One region of the Comamonas sp. 17RB genome, then DNA from elsewhere that is predicted to be linked to it. Evidence: riboswitches for the same ligand, from Rfam matches in the RefSeq annotation. Region 1 holds a riboswitch; the other holds the start of a gene.
The links. Region 1 has a riboswitch for S-adenosylhomocysteine ahead of ahcY (adenosylhomocysteinase). Riboswitches for the same ligand answer to the same signal wherever they lie in the genome.
Positions count from the first base shown of each region.

Region 2: linked by a shared signal. The riboswitch ahead of metH (methionine synthase) and the one ahead of ahcY (adenosylhomocysteinase) in region 1 are both predicted to bind S-adenosylhomocysteine.

Region 1 is NZ_JASHHY010000012.1:67,998-75,905, forward strand. It holds gene QM470_RS19825 (septal ring lytic transglycosylase RlpA family protein) at 1-401, opposite strand, end outside; gene metF (methylenetetrahydrofolate reductase [NAD(P)H]) at 546-1,391, opposite strand; gene QM470_RS19835 (TlyA family RNA methyltransferase) at 1,403-2,398, opposite strand; gene QM470_RS19840 (methyl-accepting chemotaxis protein) at 2,577-4,559, opposite strand; gene ahcY (adenosylhomocysteinase) at 4,715-6,145, opposite strand; S-adenosyl-L-homocysteine riboswitch at 6,221-6,319, opposite strand; gene QM470_RS19850 (response regulator) at 6,346-7,053, opposite strand; gene QM470_RS19855 (DUF4118 domain-containing protein) at 7,089-7,908, opposite strand, start outside.
Region 2 is NZ_JASHHY010000014.1:99,889-107,796, reverse strand. It holds gene QM470_RS21135 (hypothetical protein) at 137-337, shown strand; gene QM470_RS21130 (HNH endonuclease) at 531-1,373, shown strand; gene metH (methionine synthase) at 1,413-4,163, opposite strand; S-adenosyl-L-homocysteine riboswitch at 4,199-4,302, opposite strand; gene QM470_RS21120 (VIT1/CCC1 transporter family protein) at 4,393-5,160, opposite strand; gene QM470_RS21115 (PACE efflux transporter) at 5,387-5,908, opposite strand; gene QM470_RS21110 (LysR family transcriptional regulator) at 6,003-6,920, shown strand; gene QM470_RS21105 (PPK2 family polyphosphate kinase) at 7,066-7,908, shown strand, end outside.

The DNA of each region.
Region 1 (7,908 bases):
ACCGTCTTGCCGGTGACCGAGCTGCGCACGCACACCCGCGTGCCAAAGGCCAGCGAGCGGTGGGCTGCGGTCAGCTCGCCGCTGTTGAAACGCTCGCCATTGGCGGTCAGCTTGCCGTGAAAACCGGGGCCGTACCAGGAGGCCAGCCCCTTTTGGTCGCTGTCCCGGGCATCCGGCGCGGTTTGCGCCGCCGGATCGGGCTTGTCGCTGAGCTTGGGCGGCTTGGGAGCGGCCTTGGCCAGGGCCTCGGCCCCCTTGCGGTCGTGGCTCCACCAGCCCCAGCGGCTGGGGCGGGCGTTGGGGCCTTCGGGAATGGGCGCTCCCGCCTGGGTGGGCGTGGCCGTGGCAGCGCCTTCCGGCGTGGTGGGCAGCGGCGCGCAGCCGCTGATGAATAACGTCACCGTCCAGGCCGCGGCCCAGCGATGGCGTGCCGCCCGGGAGACGATTCCCGCAGTTTGGCAGATGGATGGCATGCAATGTCCTCTGTCACGCACAGACGGTGGTGCCACCACCGCAGGCGGGATCAGCGGAACAAACCGCAGCCCTTAGAGCCCGAGGCGACGGCACAGCTCCAAGGTCGCTGTGCTCTGGTTCATGGTGTAGAAGTGCAGGCCCGGCGCGCCTTGGCTGCGCAGCTGCTCGCACAGGTGCGTGACCACGTCCAGCCCGAAGGCACGGATGGAAGCCACGTCGTCCCCGAAAGCCTGCAGTCGCAGGCGGATCCAGCGGGGAATCTCAGCGCCAGTCGCATCGGAAAAGCGCATGAGTTGGGAAGAGTTAGTGATCGGCATGATACCCGGGACGACCGGAATCTGGATGCCAAGTGCTTGAATTCCCTCCACAAAGCGGTAGTAGGCGTCGGCGTTGAAGAAGTATTGTGTGATAGCCGAATCGGCTCCCGCCTTCACTTTTGTCGCAAACGCCTGCAGGTCGGCATCCGGACTTTTGGCCTGCGGATGGGTCTCGGGGTAGGCCGCCACCTCGATGTGGAACCAGTCCCCGAACTCCTTGCGGATGAACGCCACCAGGTCGCTGGCGTACTGGAATTCACCGCCCAGACCGTAGCCGCTGGGCAGGTCGCCGCGCAGCGCCACGATGCGTTTGACGCCCATGGTCTGGAGTTGTGCCAGTTCCTCGCGCACCTTGGCATGGGTGGCCCCCACGCAGGAAAAGTGCGACGCTGCGGCCACGCCTTCGTCCTGGATGGCCTGCACCATGCGGAACGTGCCTTCCTGGGTGGAGCCGCCGGCGCCATAGGTCACCGAGCAGAATTCCGGCTTGCGGGCGTACAGCTCCTGGCGCACGTTCACGTGCTTGGCTGCGCCTTCGGCGGTCTTGGTGGGAAAGAATTCAAAGCTGACCGGGAATGCGGTCGAATCGTTCTGCGCCATCGGGGTCTTCCTCACGCGTTGGTGGCGTGCACAAAAAATTCACGGTTGCCGTCGCCGCCTTCGATGGCGCTGTCGTACCAGCCCACCACCTTCAGGCCCACTTCCTTGCAGCAGGCACGGATACGCTGCTCCACCTCGGCATACAGCGCCGGGTCGCGCACGATGCCGCCCTTGCCGATCTGGCCGGGCTGCAATTCGAACTGGGGCTTGACCAGCATCAGCAGCGGCGCGCCCGGGCCCATCAGCGGCACCAGCTGCGGCAGTATCAGGGTCAGCGAGATGAAGGACACATCGCCGGTGACAAAGTCGAACACCGGGGTGATGTCGATGTCCTCGGTCCCCGGCTTGCGGCGGCGCTCCACCGGCGCCGTACCGTCTGCGCGGGCCTTGTCCTTGGCGGCGCGCTCGGCCTTGAAGGACTCGATGTCCTGCTCCTTGGCGTCTTCGCTGTCGTCATAGTCTTCATCGACCATGCCGCCGTTGCGCATCCAGGCATAGGGGGCCTGGGGCTGGGTGTCGTTGTCCTCTTGCTCTTCGATGACTTCGGACAGCGCATCCTCACAGCCCTGCACCAGCGATTCGGCGGTCATGGCGCGGGCGTTCAGCCCTTCCACGCCCACCACGCGCGGATCGCTCTTCAGGCGTTCATGCAACTGGTCGTGGCCCACATCCACACCGATCACCTGGGCGGCCCCGGCCTGCAGCAGGCAGTCGGTGAAGCCGCCGGTGCTCTGCCCCACATCCAGGCAGCGCAGGCCGCTCACCTGCAGGCCCGCTGCCGCCAGCGCGCCTTCGAGCTTGAGGCCGCCACGCGAGATGTACTTGGCCTCGGACGCGTCCAGCAGCTGCACTTGCGCACCCGCGGGAATGTCGTCGCCGTTCTTGGCCACCTGGGTCCACGGCGCCAGCGGCATGGTGCGCCACTGCACACCGGCTGCAATCAGGCGCTGGGCCTGCGATCGGGTGGTGGCATGGCCTGCCTCCACCAAAAAAACGTCTGCGCGCATCGCGCTCTCCTTCAGCTTCACCGGACAGGCCGCTGTGTGCAGCCTGTCCCTGTTTTCCAAGCCGGTTGTGCCTGCAGCCACCGATCCTGGCCCCAAAGCACATCCAACTCTCTATGAATGGACACAAGCCGCTATCAACTTGTGCTGTGAAGGCGGGCGCATGCACCACACCTTCTCCTTATGTCAGGCGGCGCTCCCCACCGCCATGGATGCGGAAGTTGCCCACCACCTCGGCCAGCAGCCGGGCCTGCTCACGCAGGCTTTCGGCGGCGGCCGCACTTTGTTCGACCAGAGCCGCATTTTGCTGTGTCATGTCATCCAGCTGGCCCACGGCGGTATTGATTTCCGCAATGCCCTGGCTCTGCTCGCCCGCAGCAACCGAGATCTCCCCGATCACCGCATCCACCCGGACCACCGAATCCACGATCTCGTGCATCGTGGCCCCGGCCTCGCTGACCAGGCGGGCACCTTCGTCCACCTTGCCCACGCTGCTGCCGATCAGGTCCTTGATCTGCTTGGCCGCCTCGGCACTGCGCCCAGCCAGGGCACGCACCTCGCTGGCCACCACGGCAAAGCCGCGGCCCTGCTCACCGGCACGGGCGGCTTCCACCGCCGCATTCAGCGCCAGGATGTTGGTCTGGAAGGCGATGCCGTCGATCACGCCGATGATGTCGGCAATCTTGCGGCTGCTCTGGTTGATGGCATCCATGGTCTGCACCACCTGCTGCACCACCGTGCCACCGCGCCGCGCCACATCCCCGGCCGACACCGACAGCTGGCGCGCCGAATCGGCCGAACCCCGGCTGTGCGACAGCGCATCCGTCAGCTGGGCCATGGAGCCGGCCGTCTGCTGCAGGCTGCTGGCTGTCAGCTCGGTGCGGCTGCTCAGCGACTGCGTGCCGGAGGCAATCTCGCTGGTCGCCGTGGCAATCGATTCCGACGATTCCTTGACCCCGGAAATCACCTGGGCCAGTGCCCGGTCGGCGCTGCGCAGGTCTTCCAGCAGGCGGGCAAATTCATCCTTGGACACCGGTGCCTGCACCGTGCCCAGATCGCCGGCCGCAATCGCCTTGGCCGCCTGCGAAGCCTGGGCCAGGCTGGCCGCCATGCTCAGGTACACGCCCACATACAGATAGACCGAAGCGCCAATGCCCAGCGCCAGCAGCAGCACCAGCAGGTTGCGCTGGGTGGCGGCCTCGGCGCCGCGCTCGGCCAGCAGCTGGTCCAGCACTGCGCCGTTTTGCGACACCAGTGCCCAGGCCGCATCGATGGTCGGCTGGGCCGCGGTCTGCACCTCCTGCTGCGACACCGCCACCTGGTCCACCAGCGTGAAGTGCTTGCGCACATAGCCCAGCAGCTCCTTGGAGGTGGCCTTGAGCGCGTCAAAGCGCGCACCCAGCGCCTGCTGCACTGCAGCATTTGCCTGCATGGACTGCGACAACTGGGTTTCCACGCCCGAGAACGTGTCGTTCAGGCGCGCCTCGGTCACTTCGTAGAACACCTTGTCCTTGGTATCCACCACGCCACGGCTCACGTTGAGCAGCGCGTAGGCGGCAATGCGCACGGCAATGCCGGCCGTCGACGGCGTGTGGTTGGCCAGCGGGTAGCCCAGGTAGAAGATATCGGCATCCGGATCCTGTGCCAGACCGGACCGGTTGCCCAGATCGCGCATGAAGGCGTAAAGGCGTGCGTATTCGGGCGCATGGGCGGCAAAGGCCTTCTGCGCGAAGTCGGCATCGGCCGGCAGCGCGGCAATCTTGCCCTGCAGTTCCTTCCAGCCCTGCTGCAGGCCTTCGGTTTCCTTGCGCATGTCGTAGTAGCGCTGTTGCGCCGCGACGCGGGCTTCGATCTTGGCCAGCGTCTTGTCCACCACCGCCGCCTGGCGCTGGAAGGACTGCATCAGCGCCGCATCGCCGGCCTGGCCGGTGATGGCCACCCGGCGGCTTTCGATCAGCACCTGGTTCCACTCCACCAGATCGGCCATCAGCGCCACCGCGGCACGCTTGGCCTCCAGTGCCTGCACCCGCGCCTGGTAGCGCTGTGCCGCCATGGCACCCACCAGCCCCAGCATCAGCAGCAGCGGAATGCCCGCCAACAGGAATTTGGGACCCAGTCGCAAACGCGACATCAATGCCACAGCGGGCTGAAACAAACCTCTCATGACCTGGCTTCTCCTTGTTGTATGCGATCCGAAAATGAATCGGCCTCCTGTGTACGGGGCCTTGCACCCATGATTTCGGCATTCGCATGGCAAGCTGAAGTCAAGCCCGCAGGTCATGCACCGTGGCAGCCAACGGCTGCCACGGCCTCCGCCCATCAATAACGGTAGGTTTCAGGCTTGTAAGGGCCTTCCTTCTTGACGCCGATATAGGCGGCCTGGGCTTCGGTCAGCTCGGTCAGCTGGGCACCGACCTTCTTCAGGTGCAGGCGTGCCACCTTCTCGTCCAGCACCTTGGGCAGCACATAGACCTTGCCGACTTCGTAGGCGTCGGGGCGGGTGAACAGCTCGATCTGGGCCAGGGTCTGGTTGGCGAAGGAGTTGGACATCACGAAGCTGGGGTGGCCGGTGGCGCAGCCCAGGTTCACCAGACGGCCCTTGGCCAGCAGGATGATCTTCTTGCCGTCCGGGAAGGTGATGTGGTCGACCTGGGGCTTGATTTCTTCCCACTCGTACTTCTCGATCGAAGCGACGTCGATTTCGTTGTCGAAGTGACCGATGTTGCAGACGATGGCTTCATCCTTCATCGCCAGCATGTGCTCGTGGCGGATGATGTCCTTATTGCCGGTGGTGGTCACGAAGATGTCGCACTTGTCGGCGGCATATTCCATGGTCACGACCTTGTAGCCTTCCATCGAGGCCTGCAGGGCGTTGATCGGGTCGATCTCGGTCACCCACACCTGGGCGCGCAGCGCGGACAGGGCCTGGGCGCAGCCCTTGCCCACGTCACCGTAGCCGGCCACCACGGCCACCTTGCCGGCGATCATCACGTCGGTGGCGCGCTTGATACCGTCCACCAGCGATTCGCGGCAGCCGTACAGGTTGTCGAACTTGGACTTGGTGACCGAGTCGTTCACGTTGATGGCACGGAACAGCAGGCTGCCGTTGGCCGACATTTCGTTCAGGCGGTGCACGCCGGTGGTGGTTTCTTCGGTCACACCCAGGATCTGGGCCGACTTGCGGCTGTACCAGGTGGGGTCCACGGCCAGCTTGGCCTTGATGGCGGCGAAGACGATCTTCTCTTCTTCCGAACCGGGGTTGGCCAGCACGGACAGGTCCTTCTCGGCCTTCTTGCCCAGGTGCATCAGCATGGTGGCATCGCCGCCATCGTCCAGAATCATGTTGGGGCCTTCGTTGTCGGTGCCGGCAGCGCCGAATTCGAAGATGCTGTGGGTGTAATCCCAGTAGTCCTTCAGCGATTCGCCCTTGATCGCGAACACCGGCACGCCGGTTTCAGCGATGGCGGCCGCTGCGTGGTCCTGGGTCGAGAAGATGTTGCACGACGCCCAGCGCACCTGTGCGCCCAGTGCGGTCAAGGTCTCGATCAGCACGGCCGTCTGGATCGTCATGTGCAGCGAACCGGTGATGCGGGCACCCTTCAGCGGCAGGGCGGCTGCGAATTCCTCGCGCACAGCCATCAGGCCGGGCATCTCGGTTTCGGCGATCTTGATTTCCTTGCGACCCCAGGCGGCCAGGGAAATGTCGGTGATGGCCGAATCGGCAGGGTTGAAGCGCACAGCAGCGTTCATGGTTTTCTCCAAAAATTGAATGAAAAACCACGTTCTGAGGCAGAGGGGAAAAATACCGTCTCACCGCACAGAAAGCGTGGGTGAGCGTCGTTGCGGGATGAAATCCGAGCCTCACGCCCCGCTGACGCCCCGCGGGTGGCGGGGCTGGGGAACGCTGCAACGCTCCTCGGATGAGCGGCGATTATACCGGCACTGACCGGTCAGGCCGCCAGACCGACCAGCCGATACCCGACCTGCAGCTCGGTCACCAGGTGCGCCGGCTGCGCAGGGTCCTGCTCCAGCTTCTGCCGCAGATTGGCCATGTGCACGCGCAGATAGTGGGGCCGGTCCAGGTATTCCGCCCCCCAGACCTGCAGCAGCAGCTGGCGGTGCGTCAGCACCTTGCCGTGGCCGGCAACCAGGGCCGCCAGCAGGCGGAACTCGATCGGGGTCAGGTGCACCGGCACCCCGTCGCGCACCACATCGTGCGCCGCCAGGTCCACGGTCACGCTGCCAAAGCGTGCACTGGTGCCAGGCTTGTCGGTGGCCGACGCCTGCTGGCGGCGCCGCAGCATCGCACGCAGGCGCGCCAGCAGCTCGGGCACGCCAAACGGCTTGGTCAGGTAGTCGTCCGCACCGGCATCCAGTGCCGCCACCTTCTCCTCTTCCCGCTCGCGGGCGGACAGCACCAGAATCGGCAGCAGACTCCAGCCGCGCAGCTCGGCAATCACGGTCTTGCCATCGGCATCGGGCAGCCCCAGGTCCAGCACCACAGCGTCGGGCTGGCGGCTGGCGGCCTCGATCAGGCCGCGCTTGGCGGTCTCGGCTTCGAAGACCTGCCAGCCTTCGTCCTCCAGCGCCAGGCGCACAAAGCGGCGGATGCTGGCATCGTCTTCGATCAGCAGAATGCGGGGGGCGACGGTCGTCATGTTCGGGTTTGCGGGTGGTGCACGGGATTGTCGGCTCAATCGTCCATGGATGGCTGCTCGGGCACCGGCAGGCGCACGCGAAAGACCGCTCCCGGCCCGGGCTCTGCCGCTGCCACTTCCAGACGGCCGCCATGGGCCTGCACGATGCGCAACGCCAGGGCCAGCCCCAGCCCCATGCCAAACACGGCGCTCTCCGACTGTCCGCGGGTAAAGGGCTCGAACAGCTGCTGCGCCGACAGGTGGGCGGGCAGGCCCGGGCCGGCATCCTGCACGCTCAGCACACAGTCTCCGCCCTCCACTCCCGCGGCCACGGTGATCGCCGTGCCTGCAGGGGTGTATTTGATGGCGTTGTCCAGCAAATTGACCAGCACGCGCTCCATCAGCACGGCGTCCAGCTCCAGCAAGGGCAGACCGGCTGGCAACGCCGTGTGCAGCACATGCCCGGCCAGGCGCTCGCGCATCTGCGCCAGGGCGCTGCCCACCAGTTCGTCCACCGGCAGCCACTCGCGCTGCAGGTGGACGCCGCCTTGCTGCAGCCGCGCCATGGCCAGCAGGTTGTCCACCAGCTGCTGCAGGGCCTGCGCCTGGTTGCGGATCTGCACCAGCATGTGCTGCACCGGCCCCTGCGGCGCATGGGGCAGTGCAGCCTGGGCCGCCCCCAGAATGCCGGTCAGCGGGGTGCGCAGGTCGTGCGACACGGCGGAGAGCAAGGTATTGCGCATGCGCTCGCCTTCCATGGCGATCTGGGTCTGCTGCGCCACGTCCACAAAATGCACCCGCTCCAGCGCCAGCGCAATCTGGCTGGCACAGGCATCGAGCAGGCGGCGCTCTTCGGGCACCCGCAGCTTCTGCGGT
Region 2 (7,908 bases), on a different contig from region 1:
CAGCGCCACCTGAACGCCAGATGAGCGAATCCCCGGGCCTGAAATACGTATTTCCCAGTGATTGCAGGCCCTGGGGCACAGGCCCAGAATAGGCACGGAACTCTTGTCCGTCTTTTCAATAACCTGGAGATAACAGATGAAAAGCACCTTGCTCGCCCTCGGCCTTGCCGCCGCCTTTCTGGCCCCTGCCGCCTACAGCAGCCCGCTGACGGCCAGCCAGCACACCCAGGTCTCCGCCGCCAAGAAGACGTCGGCACACGCCACGCCCCACAAGGCCAAGGCCACCAAGCACGCCAAGGCCAAAAAGCGCCCGCAACACATGGTCAAGAAGGCCTGATCGGCTGCGGTCCACAGACCGCAGTCCCCAAGCAAAAAGCCAAGGCATTGCCTTGGCTTTTTTGTTCCTGTGAAGTCATTGCTCGCTTTTCTGAATGCCTCCTAAGCTGAAACATTCACCAAAGAGAGGAAGCAGCGGTGCTGCAACATTCAAAATTCATCTGCTGCAATGTCTTGGGCCCAGTAATCCGCCCATGAGTGCGATCCCTTATCGCGTCGGAGCGCTCTACCACCGCAGACAAGATATCCATGCACGGTACAAAGGCCAGCAATACGGTAGTATCTCCACGCCTGCCAACCTGCCCTATGTCTTTATCTTCAGCAGTGAAGCTGGCGATGAATTTGGCTACTCCGATGGCTTTCAAACTGACGGCACTTACTGGTACACCGGTGAGGGCCAAGTCGGTGACATGCAGATGACCAAAGGCAATGCAGCCATCCTCAATCACCACCACCAAGGCAAAGCATTGCTTTTGTTTGAAGCTCCCGCGAAAGCAAGCAAAGGTTCTGTGCGCTTCGCGGGAGAGATGGCGTATATGGCCCACCACTGGGGGCAGAAACCCGACCGCACAGGACAACTGCGCCAAGCTGTTGTCTTTCACCTAGAGCTTCTGCCGGAGACCAGCGCGGCGCCTCCGCACCATCGCCACGTACAAGAAAACGCTCCGCTGTATGTCAAACGTCCTGCTGCTATGGAAAATCTGCGCCAGCAGGCCTTACGCGCAGCGCCCGCTTCCGCAACCGTGGCCGAGCGACTGATTCAGGTGCGCAACCGCGCGCAAGCGATTAAGGCCTATGCCCTTGCACACGCCCAAGGTCACTGCGAGGCCTGCCAACAGCCCGCACCATTTGAAACACGCAAAGGCCCATTTTTAGAAGTCCATCACGTGTTTCGTTTGGCCGATGGCGGGCCTGATCACCCCGACAAGGTCGTTGCTCTGTGTCCCAATTGCCATCGCAGGGCACATTACGCCAAAGACGCCGATACGTTTAACATCCAACTGCAGAACTGGTTGGCCACACACGAAAGCACATAAAAAAAGGCCGCTAATGCGGCCTTTTTTTAATCAAAGCAATCAGCCCAGGTTCGGTGCCAGTGCCCGGCGCATCACGTCCAGGTCGATGCCGCGTCGCTGGGCCATGTCTTCCAGCTGGTCTTCACCGATCTGGCCCACGTTGAAGTAGGTGGCGTCGGTGTGACCCAGGTAGAAGCCGCTGACGCTGGAGGCCGGGAACATGGCCAGGCTTTCGGTCAGGGTCATGCCGATCTCCTGGGCGTTCAGCACCTTGAACAGATCGGTCTTGGCCGTGTGGTCGGGGCAGGCGGGGTAGCCCGGCGCGGGACGGATGCCTTTGTACTGTTCCTTGATCAGTTGCTCGTTGCTCAGCTGCTCGTCTTCGGCATAGCCCCACAGGTCCTTGCGCACGCGCTCGTGCAGGCACTCGGCAAAGGCTTCGGCCAGGCGATCGGCCAGGGCCTTGAACATGATGCCGCTGTAGTCGTCCAGCGCAGCTTCGAATTCCTGGTCCTTCTTCTCCGCACCGATGCCCGCGGTGACGGCGAACATGCCGGCGTAGTCGGCAATGCCGCTGTCCCTGGTGGCCACAAAGTCGGCCAGGCAGCGGCTGGGGCGCATCACGCCGTCCACGATCTGCTTTTCAGTCTGCTGGCGCATGCCGTACCAGGTGCTCAGCACCTTGGTGCGCGACTCATCGGTATAGAACACGACGTCGTCGCCCACCCGGTTGGCTGGGAACAGGCCCATCACACCATTGGCCTGCAGCCAGCGGCCTTCGATGATCTTCTTGAGCATGGCCTGGGCATCGGCCAGCACCTGGCGTGCCTGCTCGCCCACGACCTCGTCCTCGAGGATGGCGGGATAGGGACCGGCCAGGTCCCAGGTCTGGAAGAACGGGCCCCAGTCGATGTAGCGGGCAATCTCGGCCAGATCGAAGTTCTGGAACACCTTGCGCCCCAGCGCACGGGGCACCACCGGAGCATGGTGGGCAAAGTCCACCGGCGTGGCATTGGCGCGGGCCTGCTCCAGCGTCCACAGCGGGGTCTTCTTCTTGTTGGCGTGCTGGCTGCGGGCCTTGTCGTAGTCGGCCATCACCTCGCTGACATAGGCATCCTTGCCTTCGCCCAGCAGGCTCTGCGCCACGCTGACCGAGCGCGAGGCATCGGGCACATAGACCACCGGGCCTTCGTAGTTGGGCGCAATCTTCACGGCCGTGTGCACGCGCGAGCAGGTCGCGCCGCCGATCAGCAGCGGAATCTTCTTGATGCGGAAGTAGTCGTCCTTGTGCATTTCGCCTGCGACATACTGCATCTCTTCCAGGCTAGGGGTGATCAGGCCGGACAGGCCGATGATGTCCGCCCCCTCGGCCTTGGCACGGGCCAGGATCTCATGGCAGGGCACCATCACGCCCATGTTGATGACTTCGAAGTTGTTGCACTGGAGCACCACGGTGACGATGTTCTTGCCGATGTCGTGCACATCGCCCTTGACGGTGGCGATGACGATCTTTCCCTTGCTCGACACATCCAGGCCGGCGGCTTCCTGCTGGCGCTTTTCCTCTTCGATGTAGGGCACCAGGTGGGCCACGGCCTGCTTCATCACGCGGGCGGACTTAACGACCTGGGGCAGGAACATTTTGCCCGCGCCGAACAGGTCACCCACCACGTTCATGCCGTCCATCAACGGCCCTTCGATCACGTGCAGCGGGCGGCCGCCGCCCTGCACCACGATCGCCTGGTAGGCCTCTTCCGTGTCTTCGGTGATGAAGTCGGTGATGCCGTGCACCAGGGCGTGCGACAGGCGTTCGCTGACGGTGCGGGGGTGCTCGGCCGTGCCGCGCCATTCCAGCTTCTTGCTGTCGTCCTTGGCGTTGCCCTTGGCCTGGTCGGCGATCTCCAGCAGACGCTCGGCCGCATCGGGGCGGCGGTTCAGCACCACATTTTCCACGCGCTCGCGCAGCTGGGGTTCCAGATCGTCGTACACGCCAACCATGCCAGCGTTGACGATGCCCATGTCCATGCCGGCCGCAATCGCGTGGTACAGGAACACGGTGTGGATGGCTTCGCGTACCGGGTCGTTGCCGCGGAACGAGAACGACACGTTGGACACGCCACCGGACACCTTGGCACCGGGCAGGTTCTGCTTGATCCAGCGCGTGGCTTCGATGAAATCGACGCCGTAGTTGTTGTGCTCTTCAATGCCGGTGGCCACGGCAAAGATGTTCGGGTCGAAGATGATGTCTTCGGGTGGGAAGCCGACCTCATCGACCAGCAGGCGGTAGGCGCGCTCGCAGATCTCGATCTTGCGTTCGTAGGTGTCGGCCTGGCCTTTTTCGTCAAAGGCCATGACCACGGCGGCCGCGCCATAGCGCTTGACCAGCTTGGCGTGCTTCTTGAACTCCTCGACACCTTCCTTCATGGAGATGGAATTGACGATGCCCTTGCCCTGCAGGCAGCGCAGGCCGGCCTCGATCACCTCCCACTTGGAGCTGTCCACCATCACCGGCACTTTGGCGATGTCGGGTTCCGACGCAATCAGGTTCAGGAACCGCACCATGGCCGCCTTGCTGTCCAGCATGGCCTCGTCCATGTTCACGTCGATCACCTGGGCGCCGTTTTCCACCTGCTGGCGGGCCACGGCCAGGGCTTCCTCGTACTGCTCGTTCAGGATCAGGCGCGCAAACGCCTTGGAGCCGGTGACGTTGGTGCGCTCGCCCACGTTGACGAACAGCGTGTCCTCGCCGATGAACACGGGCTCCAGGCCCGACAGGCGCATGGGAGGAATAGAGACGGGGACAGCAGCAGACATCGCACTCACCTGTGTGAAAACAATTGGGGATACAAAACAGGTGAGCGCCGTTGCATGCGGCAGGGCCGCAGCCTGCCGGGGCCCCAAGCCTGACGGGCGGGTTGGCATCAACCGGGCCGCTGCAGCGCTCCTTGGGGCGAAGCCTGCAATTTTACGGCGTGCAGCGCCTCCGTGCCTGTTGTGTGCCCGCAAGGCGGGTCGGCCGCACGCTGGACGCTCCCCTGCGGGGCTATATCTGCCCGGCCACCAGGCGGCCGACCGCATAGGTCACGCCCATGGCCAGCAGGCCCCCCGCCACATTGCGCAAGGCCGCCCGCAGGCGCGGTGCGCCGCCCAGGTGCGCCGATGCCACGCCGGTGGCCACCAGCGCCAGCAGCACCGCCACGGCCGTCCAGGGCACGGCCCGGTCTGCGGGGGACAGCAGCACGGTCAGCAGCGGCACCAGCGCCCCGATGGCAAACGACAGGGCCGAGGCCCAGGCCGCATGCCAGGGGTTGGTGTACTGGCCGGGCTGTATGCCCAGCTCCAGCTCCGCATGGGCGGCCAGGGCGTCGTGCTGCGTCATCTCCAGCGCGGCCTGGTGGGCGGTGGCGTGCTGCAGGCCCTTGCGCTGGAGCATGGCGGTCAGCTCGCGCAGCTCGGCCTCGGGCAGGGCCGCCAGCTCGGCCTTTTCCTGGTGCACGGCCGCTTTCTCGGTGTCGCGCTGGGTGCTGACGGAAACGTATTCGCCCGCCGCCATCGACAGCGCGCCCGCCACCAGCCCGGCCACGCCGGCCGCCAGCAGGGCGGAGAAGCTGGCATTGGCCCCGGCCACGCCCAGCACCAGGCCGGCCGTGGACAGCACGCCGTCATTGGCGCCCAGCACGGCCGCGCGCAGCCAGTTCAGCCGGCTGGACAGGGCCGCCCCATGGCTGCGGTCCAGCACCGCATGCGGCGCACCGGCAGGGGCATGGCCTGCGGCAGAAGACGAAGGTGACGAGGAAGGCGATGGCTGCACGGCAAACTCCTGGCACAGACGGCATTCACCCGGACGGTGACGCCGCACCTGCCAAGCATTGTGCGCCGTGCCGCGGATTGCCGGGGTACAGGGATGCCGGAATGCGCACGCACCGCGTGGCGCAAAAAAGCCCGCTGCGATGCAGCGGGCTTTTCAAATTTTTTTGGGAGGGGTGCCGCGCCGGTTACAGCGGTTGCGGTGGCTGCCGCCCGGCGGGGACAGACCGTCAGCTGGCGGCGACCGGCTGTGCCTGGGCCGAGGCCGGCAGGCCAAAGATGCGGTCAAAGCACCAGTTGAAGACAAAGGTGTAGACCATGAAGAACACCAGCAGACCGGCTTCCATCACCACGGCCTGCCACAGCGAGATCTCGAACCACCAGGCCATCAGCGGGATCAGCATGGCGGCGATACCGCCTTCAAAGCCCACGGCATGCACGATGCGGCGCAGCAGGGAGCGGCCCTTCTGGGTCTGGCGCAGCTCCCAACGCTCGAACAGCCAGTTGAACGTGAGGTTCCACAGGATGGCGATGGAGGAAGCCACCACGGCCATCACCCCGGAGGCGCCCGAATCCTGGCCTGTGGCCATGAACAGCAGGCTGGAGACGATGATGGCGATCAGCTCATACAGGCCGACAAACACCACACGGCGCTTGGCCCCTTGCAGGCCCGTGGCACGGACAGGGGTGGCGGTTACGGGAGAAACAGACGAAGCAGAGGAAGAGGCAGAGAGAGAACTTGCGGATGCCATCGCAGAGACGGGTTTCGACATGCTGCGCAGTGTATGTTTTGAAAACTGAAGAAGAAAGTCAGCTTCTTTCAAATTTACTGATAGATTGCCCGGCATGGCTTTTCCTCCCGAACAGGTCCCGCTGTTTCTGGCCGTGCTGGACAGCGGCTCGTTTTCCGCCGCCGCGCGCCGGCTGGGGCGCGTGCCGTCGGCCGTCAGCATGGCCGTTGCCCAGCTGGAGGCCGAGCTGGACCTGCAGCTGTTCGACCGCAGCGGGCGCGAACCCCGGCCCACCGCCGCGGCCCGTGCGCTGGAGCCGCAGGCGCGTTTGCTGGCCGCTCAGCTGCAGCAGCTCAACCAGCAGGCCCAGGCCCTGCACCAGGGGCTGGAAGAGCGGCTGACCTTTGCCATTGCGCCCGAGCTGCTGTCCACCGCCTGGGCCGATGGCCTGGTGCCGCTGGTGCAGGAATTCCCCGCACTGACGGTGGAGGTGCTGGCCGCGCCGCAGGACGATGCACTGGAGCTGCTGCACGCCGGCCGCGCCCAGCTGGCCCTGGTGTTCGAGCGCCCGGCGATTGACGGGCGCGAGGACTTCCAGGAAATGGGCCAGGAAACCCTGGTGGCCGTGATGGCCCCGCAGTTCGCCCCCTGGCGCGCCGCACTGGCCGCCCAGGCACCCGGGGGCCCCGCCCCCCAGCTGAACGTGGACCAGCTGGCCGCCACGCGCCAGGTGCTGGTAGCCAGCCGCGACCCGCAGCAGACCGATCCGCGCTTTGTGTTTGCCCACCAGCAGTGGCGCACCGACAGCCACCAGGCGGCGCTGTCGCTGATCAGCACCGGCCTGGCCTGGGGCTGGCTGCCCAAGGGCCTGGTGGAGGCCCACATTGCCGCCGGCACGCTGCTGGAGATTCCCGTGCAGAACCTGAGCAACGGCACCACCTTGTTCGTGGACTGGGTCTGGTCCAAGGAGCGGCCCCTGGGCCTGGCCGCGCAGCGCTTTGTGCACATGCTGCGCGAACGCCCCGCGCACTGAGCACCGGGCACTGAACACTGAACACTGCAGGTACCGGCTGGCGCAGCCCGCGGATTTATGGCACAACAGTTGCAACAGTGCTTGTGGATGGCACAAGCAGCTACGGTTTTGCCAGCATTTCCCTTCGCACCAGGAGCCGCCTGCCATGGCCACCAAGAAAGCCGCGCCCCCTTCCACGCCCGCCTCCCCGTTCACCAGCCGCGATGCGGCGCTGCGCAAGTGCTGGCAAAGCTGCCAGCCGGGCAGCCCGCAGGCCGGCAGCACCGGGCGCTTTGTGGACCTGTCGCACTTCGACCCGGCCGGAAAACCGTTTGCCACCGGTAAAGGCAAGGCGCAGGACAAGGCCAGGGTGCTGGAGCTGGCCGGGGAGTTGGACGCACTGCAGAACATCTTCTATGCCGACCGGCGCTACAAGCTGCTGGTGATCCTGCAGGGCATGGATGCGGCCGGCAAGGACGGCACGCTGCGCGGCGTGTTCGGCCAGATGTCGCCGCTGGGCGTGCGCACCGTGGGCTGGAAAGCACCCACCGAGACCGAGAAAGCCCACGACTATCTGTGGCGCATCCACCAGCAGGTGCCGGGCGCGGGCGAGGTGGTGGTCTTCAACCGCAGCCAGTATGAAGACGTGCTGGTGCCCGTGGTCAACGGCTGGCTCACGCCCGAACAGCAACAGCAGCGCTACGCGCAGATCAACGACTTCGAGCGCATGCTCAGCGAGACCGGCACCCTCGTCGTCAAGTTCATGCTGCACATCAGCCAGGACGAGCAGCGCCTGCGCCTGCAGGAGCGCCTGGACGATCCGGCCAAGCACTGGAAGTTCGACCAGAACGACCTGCAGGTGCGCGCCCAGTGGTCCGACTACCAGCAGGCCTATGCCCACCTGCTGGCCGCCACGCACACGCCGTGGGCGCCGTGGACCATCGTGCCGGCCGACTCCAAGACCCACCGCAACCTGATGGTGGCCACGCTGCTGCGCGAGCTGCTGCAC